Regions from separate parts of the Streptomyces sp. NPDC090032 genome, predicted to be linked through region 2. Evidence: predicted binding sites of a transcription regulator. Region 2 holds the regulator's gene; the other holds the start of a gene.
The links. The regulator HrcA, encoded in region 2, represses chaperone genes, less so after heat shock. The targets are predictions, from matches to a motif close to TTNGCACTCNGNNNNNCNGAGTGCNAA.

Region 1 (3,411 bases), on a different contig from region 2:
GTCCTGCTCCTCCACCGGCAACCTCGCCGGCGCCGTCGGCGCCGCAGCGGCCCGCGCCGGCTTCCGCTCCTGCGTGTTCATCCCGCACGACCTGGAGCAGGGCAAGGTCGTCATGGCCGCGGTCTACGGCGGCGAACTCGTCGGCATCGAGGGCAACTACGACGACGTCAACCGCTTCTGCTCCGAGCTCATCGGCGACCCGCTCGGCGAGGGCTGGGGCTTCGTCAACGTCAACCTGCGCCCGTACTACGGCGAGGGCTCCAAGACCCTCGCGTACGAGATCTGCGAGCAGCTCGGCTGGCAGCTCCCGGACCAGCTGGTCATCCCGATCGCGTCCGGCTCCCAGTTCACGAAGATCGACAAGGGTCTCCAGGAGCTGATCAAGCTCGGCCTCGTCGAGGACAAGCCGTACAAGCTCTTCGGCGCCCAGGCCGAGGGCTGCTCGCCGGTCTCCGTCGCCTACAAGGGCGGTCACGACGTCGTCCGGCCGCAGAAGCCGAACACGATCGCCAAGTCGCTCGCCATCGGCAACCCGGCCGACGGCCCGTACGTCCTCGACATCGCCCGCCGCACCGGCGGCGCCGTGGAGGACGTCAACGACGAGCAGGTCGTCGACGCGATCAAGCTCCTCGCGCGGACCGAGGGCATCTTCGCGGAGACCGCGGGCGGTGTGACGGTCGGCGTGACGAAGAAGCTGATCGAGGCCGGCCTGATCGACCCGGCGCTCACCACCGTCGTCCTCAACACCGGCGACGGCCTCAAGACCCTCGACGCGGTCGCCGAGACGTCCCAGGCGACCGCCACGATCCGCCCGAGCCTGGACGCGTTCCGCGACGCGGGCCTCGCCCACTGACGACCCCGCGAAGACCCGCGAACACCCGCACGGAAAGGCTGCAGCCCCCATGAGCGTCAACGTCCGCATCCCCACCATCCTGCGCACCTACACCGGCGGCCGGGCCGAGGTGGCCGCCGAGGGCGCCACCCTCTCCGAGGTCCTCGCCGACCTGGAGAAGAACCACACGGGTATCGCGGCCCGCGTCCTGGACGACCAGGGCAAGCTGCGCCGCTTCGTCAACGTCTACGTCAACGACGACGACGTGCGCTTCGAGCAGGGCCTTGAGACGGCGACGCCGGAAGGCGCGGGCGTCTCGATCATCCCGGCCGTCGCCGGCGGCTGACCGTCGAGCACTGCGCCGGCGGCTGACCGCCCGGCGTACGCGCCATACGGAGTTACCTGAATTGCCCCCTTCGCGAGAGAAACGGAGGGGGCAATTCTGCAGGGTTGAGCGCGGTAGAGTTGGGAAGCGAGCTTCGCGCTTGTGCCGAGCGCATATATGAAGTCGGCCGCCGCCCGACAAGAAACAGCCAAAGTGCCCCGCCCTTATTGGGTGTTCGCGTCATTTGTCGGGCCCGAGTTGCCCCGGATTCCCATGACTCCGCCGCTTATTACCGCTCTGCCGTGCCCAGAATTCTCGTCCGATTGACCTGTTGCAGAGGGCAGTTGGGCAGATACATTCAGCCGCGGTCGACGCGTTCCGGCGCACACCCCCAACCAATGGGGGGTGAGGTCTGACCCGGGTCCGCGAAGTGCGGTCCTGTGCAAGGGCCAGTAATAGGGGAGTTAGCCATGGCTCAGGGCACCGTCAAGTGGTTCAACGCGGAGAAGGGGTACGGCTTCATCGCGGTCGACGGTGGTGCGGATGTTTTCGTCCACTACAGCGCCATCCAGATGGACGGGTACCGCACCCTTGAAGAGGGTCAGCGAGTCGAATTCGAGATCTCGCAGGGCCAGAAGGGTCCGCAGGCGGACATGGTCAAGCTCGCCGTCTGATCTCGGCGCGAACGGCCACCGACACACTCACGCCGAGAGGCCCGTACCCCGCGAGGGGTACGGGCCTCTCGTGCGTGCGCGCGCGCCCCGCGCACTCCGCCCGCGGGGACCGCGCGTCTGCCGGAGGCGCTTGCACTCTCCTAGGTCGAGTGCTAATCATTGCGTTAGCACTCTGAAGGTGAGAGTGACAGAACTTGGATCGGGTCGGTGAGGCTCGCAGGCCGGGTGGGGCAAGGAACCACACGGCATGCAGGCCGTCCGTCGCGGGCACCAGCACGGTCCGTTTGCATTTCCACCGCGTCCGGGAGGACCACTTCACATGGCCAAGATCATCGCGTTCGACGAGGAGGCACGGCGCGGCCTCGAGCGCGGCATGAACCAGCTCGCCGACGCCGTCAAGGTGACCCTGGGCCCCAAGGGTCGCAACGTCGTCCTCGAGAAGAAGTGGGGCGCCCCCACGATCACCAACGATGGTGTGTCCATCGCCAAGGAGATCGAGCTCGAGGACCCGTACGAGAAGATCGGCGCCGAGCTGGTCAAGGAGGTCGCGAAGAAGACGGACGACGTCGCCGGTGACGGCACGACGACCGCGACCGTCCTCGCCCAGGCGCTCGTCAAGGAAGGCCTGCGCAACGTCGCGGCCGGCGCCAACCCGATGGCCCTCAAGCGCGGCATCGAGAAGGCCGTCGAGGCCGTCTCCGCCGCCCTGCTCGAGCAGGCCAAGGATGTCGAGACCAAGGAGCAGATCGCTTCCACGGCCTCCATCTCCGCCGCCGACACGCAGATCGGCGAGCTCATCGCCGAGGCGATGGACAAGGTCGGCAAGGAAGGCGTCATCACCGTCGAGGAGTCGCAGACCTTCGGGCTCGAGCTTGAGCTCACCGAGGGCATGCGCTTCGACAAGGGCTACATCTCGGCGTACTTCGCCACCGACATGGAGCGTATGGAGGCGTCGCTCGACGACCCGTACATCCTGATCGTCAACTCGAAGATCGGCAACGTGAAGGACCTCCTTCCGCTGCTCGAGAAGGTCATGCAGTCCGGCAAGCCGCTGCTGATCATCGCCGAGGACGTCGAGGGCGAGGCCCTGTCGACCCTGGTCGTCAACAAGATCCGTGGCACCTTCAAGTCCGTCGCCGTCAAGGCCCCGGGCTTCGGTGACCGCCGCAAGGCCATGCTCGGCGACATCGCCATCCTCACCGGTGGCACCGTCATCTCCGAGGAGGTCGGCCTCAAGCTGGAGAACGCCGGTCTCGACCTGCTCGGCCGCGCCCGCAAGGTCGTCATCACCAAGGACGAGACGACGATCGTCGACGGCGCCGGTGACAGCGACCAGGTCCAGGGCCGCGTCAACCAGATCCGTGCCGAGATCGAGAACAGCGACTCGGACTACGACCGCGAGAAGCTCCAGGAGCGCCTCGCCAAGCTCGCCGGCGGCGTGGCCGTCATCAAGGCGGGCGCGGCCACCGAGGTCGAGCTCAAGGAGCGCAAGCACCGCATCGAGGACGCCGTTCGCAACGCGAAGGCTGCCGTCGAAGAGGGCATCGTCGCCGGTGGTGGCGTCGCCCTCCTCCAGGCCT
Region 2 (3,411 bases):
TGAAGGCAATCCGCCTACCGGCCGTTGAACGCGTCCTTCGACCGCGAGAACAGCCCTTGCTGCCCCGGCTGACTGCGCCTGCCCGGGGGCAACCCCCGGACCCCCGGCCGCGCCCATCAGCGCCCGTTGAACGCATCCTTCAACCGCGAGAACAGCCCTTGCTGCCCCGGCTGGAACTGCCCCGTGGGCCGTTCCTCGCCGCGCAGCTTCGACAGCTCGCGCAGCACCCGCTCCTGCTCCGGGTCCAGCTTGGTCGGCGTCAGGACCTCGACGTGCACGATGAGGTCGCCGCGGCCGCCGCCGCGCAGGTGCGTGATGCCCCGCCCGTGCAGCGGGACCGACTGGCCGGACTGCGTGCCCGGCCGGATGTCGATCTCCTCCAGGCCGTCGAGTGTCTCCAGCGGCACCTTCGTGCCGAGCGCCGCGGCCGTCATCGGGATGGTGACGGTGCAGTGCAGATCGTCGCCGCGCCGCTGGAAGACCGGGTGCGGCAGCTCGTGGATCTCGACGTACAGGTCACCGGCGGGGCCGCCGCCGGGGCCGACCTCGCCCTCACCCGCGAGCTGGATCCGCGTGCCGTTGTCGACACCGGCCGGGATCTTCACCGTGAGCGTGCGCCGCGAGCGGATGCGGCCGTCACCGGCGCACTCCGGGCACGGCGTCGGCACGACGGTGCCGAAGCCCTGGCACTGCGGGCACGGCCGCGACGTCATGACCTGGCCGAGGAAGGACCGCGTGACCTGGGACACCTCGCCGCGACCGCGGCACATGTCACAGGTCTGCGCGGACGTCCCCGGTGCGGCACCCTCGCCGCTGCAGGTCGTACAGACGATGGCCGTGTCGACCTGGATGTCCTTGGTGGTCCCGAAGGCGGCCTCGTCCAGCTCGATCTCGAGCCGGATCATGGCGTCCTGGCCGCGGCGCGTGCGCGACCGGGGACCACGCTGGGACGCCGTTCCGAAGAACGCGTCCATGATGTCGGAGAAGTTCCCGAAGCCACCGGCGCCGAAACCGCCGGCCCCGCCTCCGCCCGCCTGCGAGAGGGGGTCGCCGCCGAGGTCGTAGACCTGCTTCTTCTGCGGGTCCGACAACACCTCGTAGGCGGCGTTGATCTCCTTGAACCGCTCCTGTGTCTTCGGGTCCGGATTCACATCCGGGTGAAGCTCACGGGCCAGCCTGCGGAAGGCCTTCTTGATCTCGTCCTGGGAGGCGTCGCGGCGCACGCCGAGTACGGCGTAGTAGTCCGTGGCCACTTACGACTCCGCCAGGATCTGTCCGACGTAACGTGCCACTGCGCGTACTGCTCCCATCGTTCCCGGATAGTCCATGCGGGTCGGTCCGACCACGCCGAGCTTGGCTACTGCCTCGCCGCCCGAACCGTAGCCCACCGACACCACGGACGTGGAGTTGAGTCCCTCATGGGCGTTCTCGTGACCGATGCGTACGGCCATGCCCGAATCGCCCACCTCACCAAGGAGCTTGAGGAGCACGACCTGCTCCTCGAGTGCCTCCAGCACGGGCCGGATGGTGAGGGGAAAGTCATGTCCGAAGCGGGTGAGATTGGCGGTGCCGCCGATCATCAGCCGCTCCTCGGTCTCCTCGACGAGCGTCTCCAGCAAGGTGGAGAGCACCGTCGCGACCGTGCCGCGGTCCTCCGTGTCGAAGGACTCCGGCAGGTCCTGCACCAGCTGCGGCACGTCCGCGAAGCGGCGTCCCGCGACCCTGCTGTTGAGCCGGGCCCGCAGATCCGCGAGCGAGGTCTCGCCGAACGGCGCCGGGCAGTCGATCATCCGCTGCTCGACGCGCCCCGTGTCCGTGATCAGTACGAGCATCACACGGGCGGCGGCGAGCGAGAGCAGCTCCACGTGGCGCACGGTGGACCGCGTCAGGGACGGGTACTGCACCACGGCGACCTGCCGCGTCAGCTGCGCGAGCAGCCGCACGGTCCGGCCGACGACGTCGTCGAGGTCGACGGCGCCGTCGAGGAAGTTCTGGATGGCGCGGCGCTCGGGCCCCGTCATCGGCTTGACCGCCGTCAGCTTGTCCACGAACAGGCGGTAGCCCTTGTCGGTCGGGATCCGCCCGGCACTCGTGTGAGGCTGGGCGATGAACCCCTCCTCCTCCAGCGCCGCCATGTCGTTGCGCACCGTCGCCGGTGAGACGCCGAGGCTGTGCCGCTCGGTGAGCGCCTTGGAGCCGACCGGCTCCTCGGTCCCCACGTAGTCCTGGACGATGGCGCGCAGCACTTCGAGCCTGCGTTCACTGAGCATTCGCGCACACCTCCAGCTGTGTCGTCCGCGGCTGGCACTCGGTGCGGCCGAGTGCCAATAGTCTCCGGGTCAGTGTACGGCCGGTGGGTACGGGCCCGGCAAGGGCGCTAGCGTCGGACCCATGGACGACCTGGACTGGAATGCGGTGGGCTGGGAGGAGCTGTCCGCCCGGGCGGGCCGGATCCGGCTGCCGGGCTGGGACTGCACGACCGGCCTTGTGGTGGGCGACGGGGCGGCGTTGCTCGTCGACACGGGTTCATCACTTCGTGAGGGCGCGGCGCTGCGGGCGGACACCCGGCGCCTCATCGGCCCGCACGCGCGCGTGACGCATATCGCTCTGACGCACCCCCATTTCGACCATGTTCTCGGCACGGCGGCGTTCGCCGGGGTCGAGGTGTACGGAGCCGCGGGCATCGACGCCGTGTTCACGCGGGACCGCGACGAACTGCGGGCGTCCGCGATCGCCCACGGCCTGCCGCACGACGAGGCGGCCGAGGCGGTGGACGTGCTCGTCGTGCCGCACCACCGGGTGTGCGGGGAGTGGACGCTCGATCTGGGCGGCGGGCTCCAGGTGCTGCTGGCGAACGTGGGCCCGGGGCACAGCGGGCACGACCTGGCCGTCCTGGTGCCGGGCACGCCCGAGATCGTCTTCTGCGGTGACCTGGTCGAGGAGTCGGGTGAACCGCAGGCGGGCCGCGACGCGGTGCCTAGCCGCTGGCCGGCCGCCCTCGACCGGCTGCTGGAACTGGGCGGTGAAGATGCCGTGTACGTCCCTGGGCACGGAGCCGTGGTGAATGCGGAGTTTGTCCGTGCGCAGCGTGCCGCGCTGGCGGCTCGTTTCGGCGTGTCGTAACCGCACGGCAGTTCGTACTCCTATCGTCTGGTCCATGCGCCAGTACTCCCCCGACTTCACCCCGCCCTGGAAGAAGCAGCAGGCCGCGCCCGAGGTGGCGGCGGACGTGGACCTCGTGGTCGAGGAGGTCACGACCGGGTTCTGCGGGGCGGTCGTCCGCTGCGAGAAGACGGCCCAGGGCCCGACGGTGACCCTGGAGGACCGCTTCGGCAAGCACCGGGTGTTCCCCATGGACCCGCGCGGCTTCCTGCTCGAAGGCCGGGTCGTCACCCTCGTACGTCCCGTGGC

Region 1: the regulator HrcA is predicted to act here: its motif matches at 1,961-1,987, upstream of groL (chaperonin GroEL).

What each region holds. Positions count from the first base shown of each region.
Region 1 covers NZ_JBIVFF010000006.1:435,998-439,408, reverse strand. Annotated here, with positions in the region: gene thrC (threonine synthase) at 1-853, shown strand, start outside; gene ACIPWY_RS17370 (ubiquitin-like small modifier protein 1) at 903-1,178, shown strand; gene ACIPWY_RS17365 (cold-shock protein) at 1,628-1,831, shown strand; gene groL (chaperonin GroEL) at 2,151-3,411, shown strand, end outside.
Region 2 covers NZ_JBIVFF010000004.1:586,968-590,378, reverse strand. Annotated here, with positions in the region: gene dnaJ (molecular chaperone DnaJ) at 117-1,253, opposite strand; gene hrcA (heat-inducible transcriptional repressor HrcA) at 1,254-2,270, opposite strand; gene ACIPWY_RS12525 (MBL fold metallo-hydrolase) at 2,392-3,123, shown strand; gene ACIPWY_RS12520 (DUF3097 domain-containing protein) at 3,158-3,411, shown strand, end outside.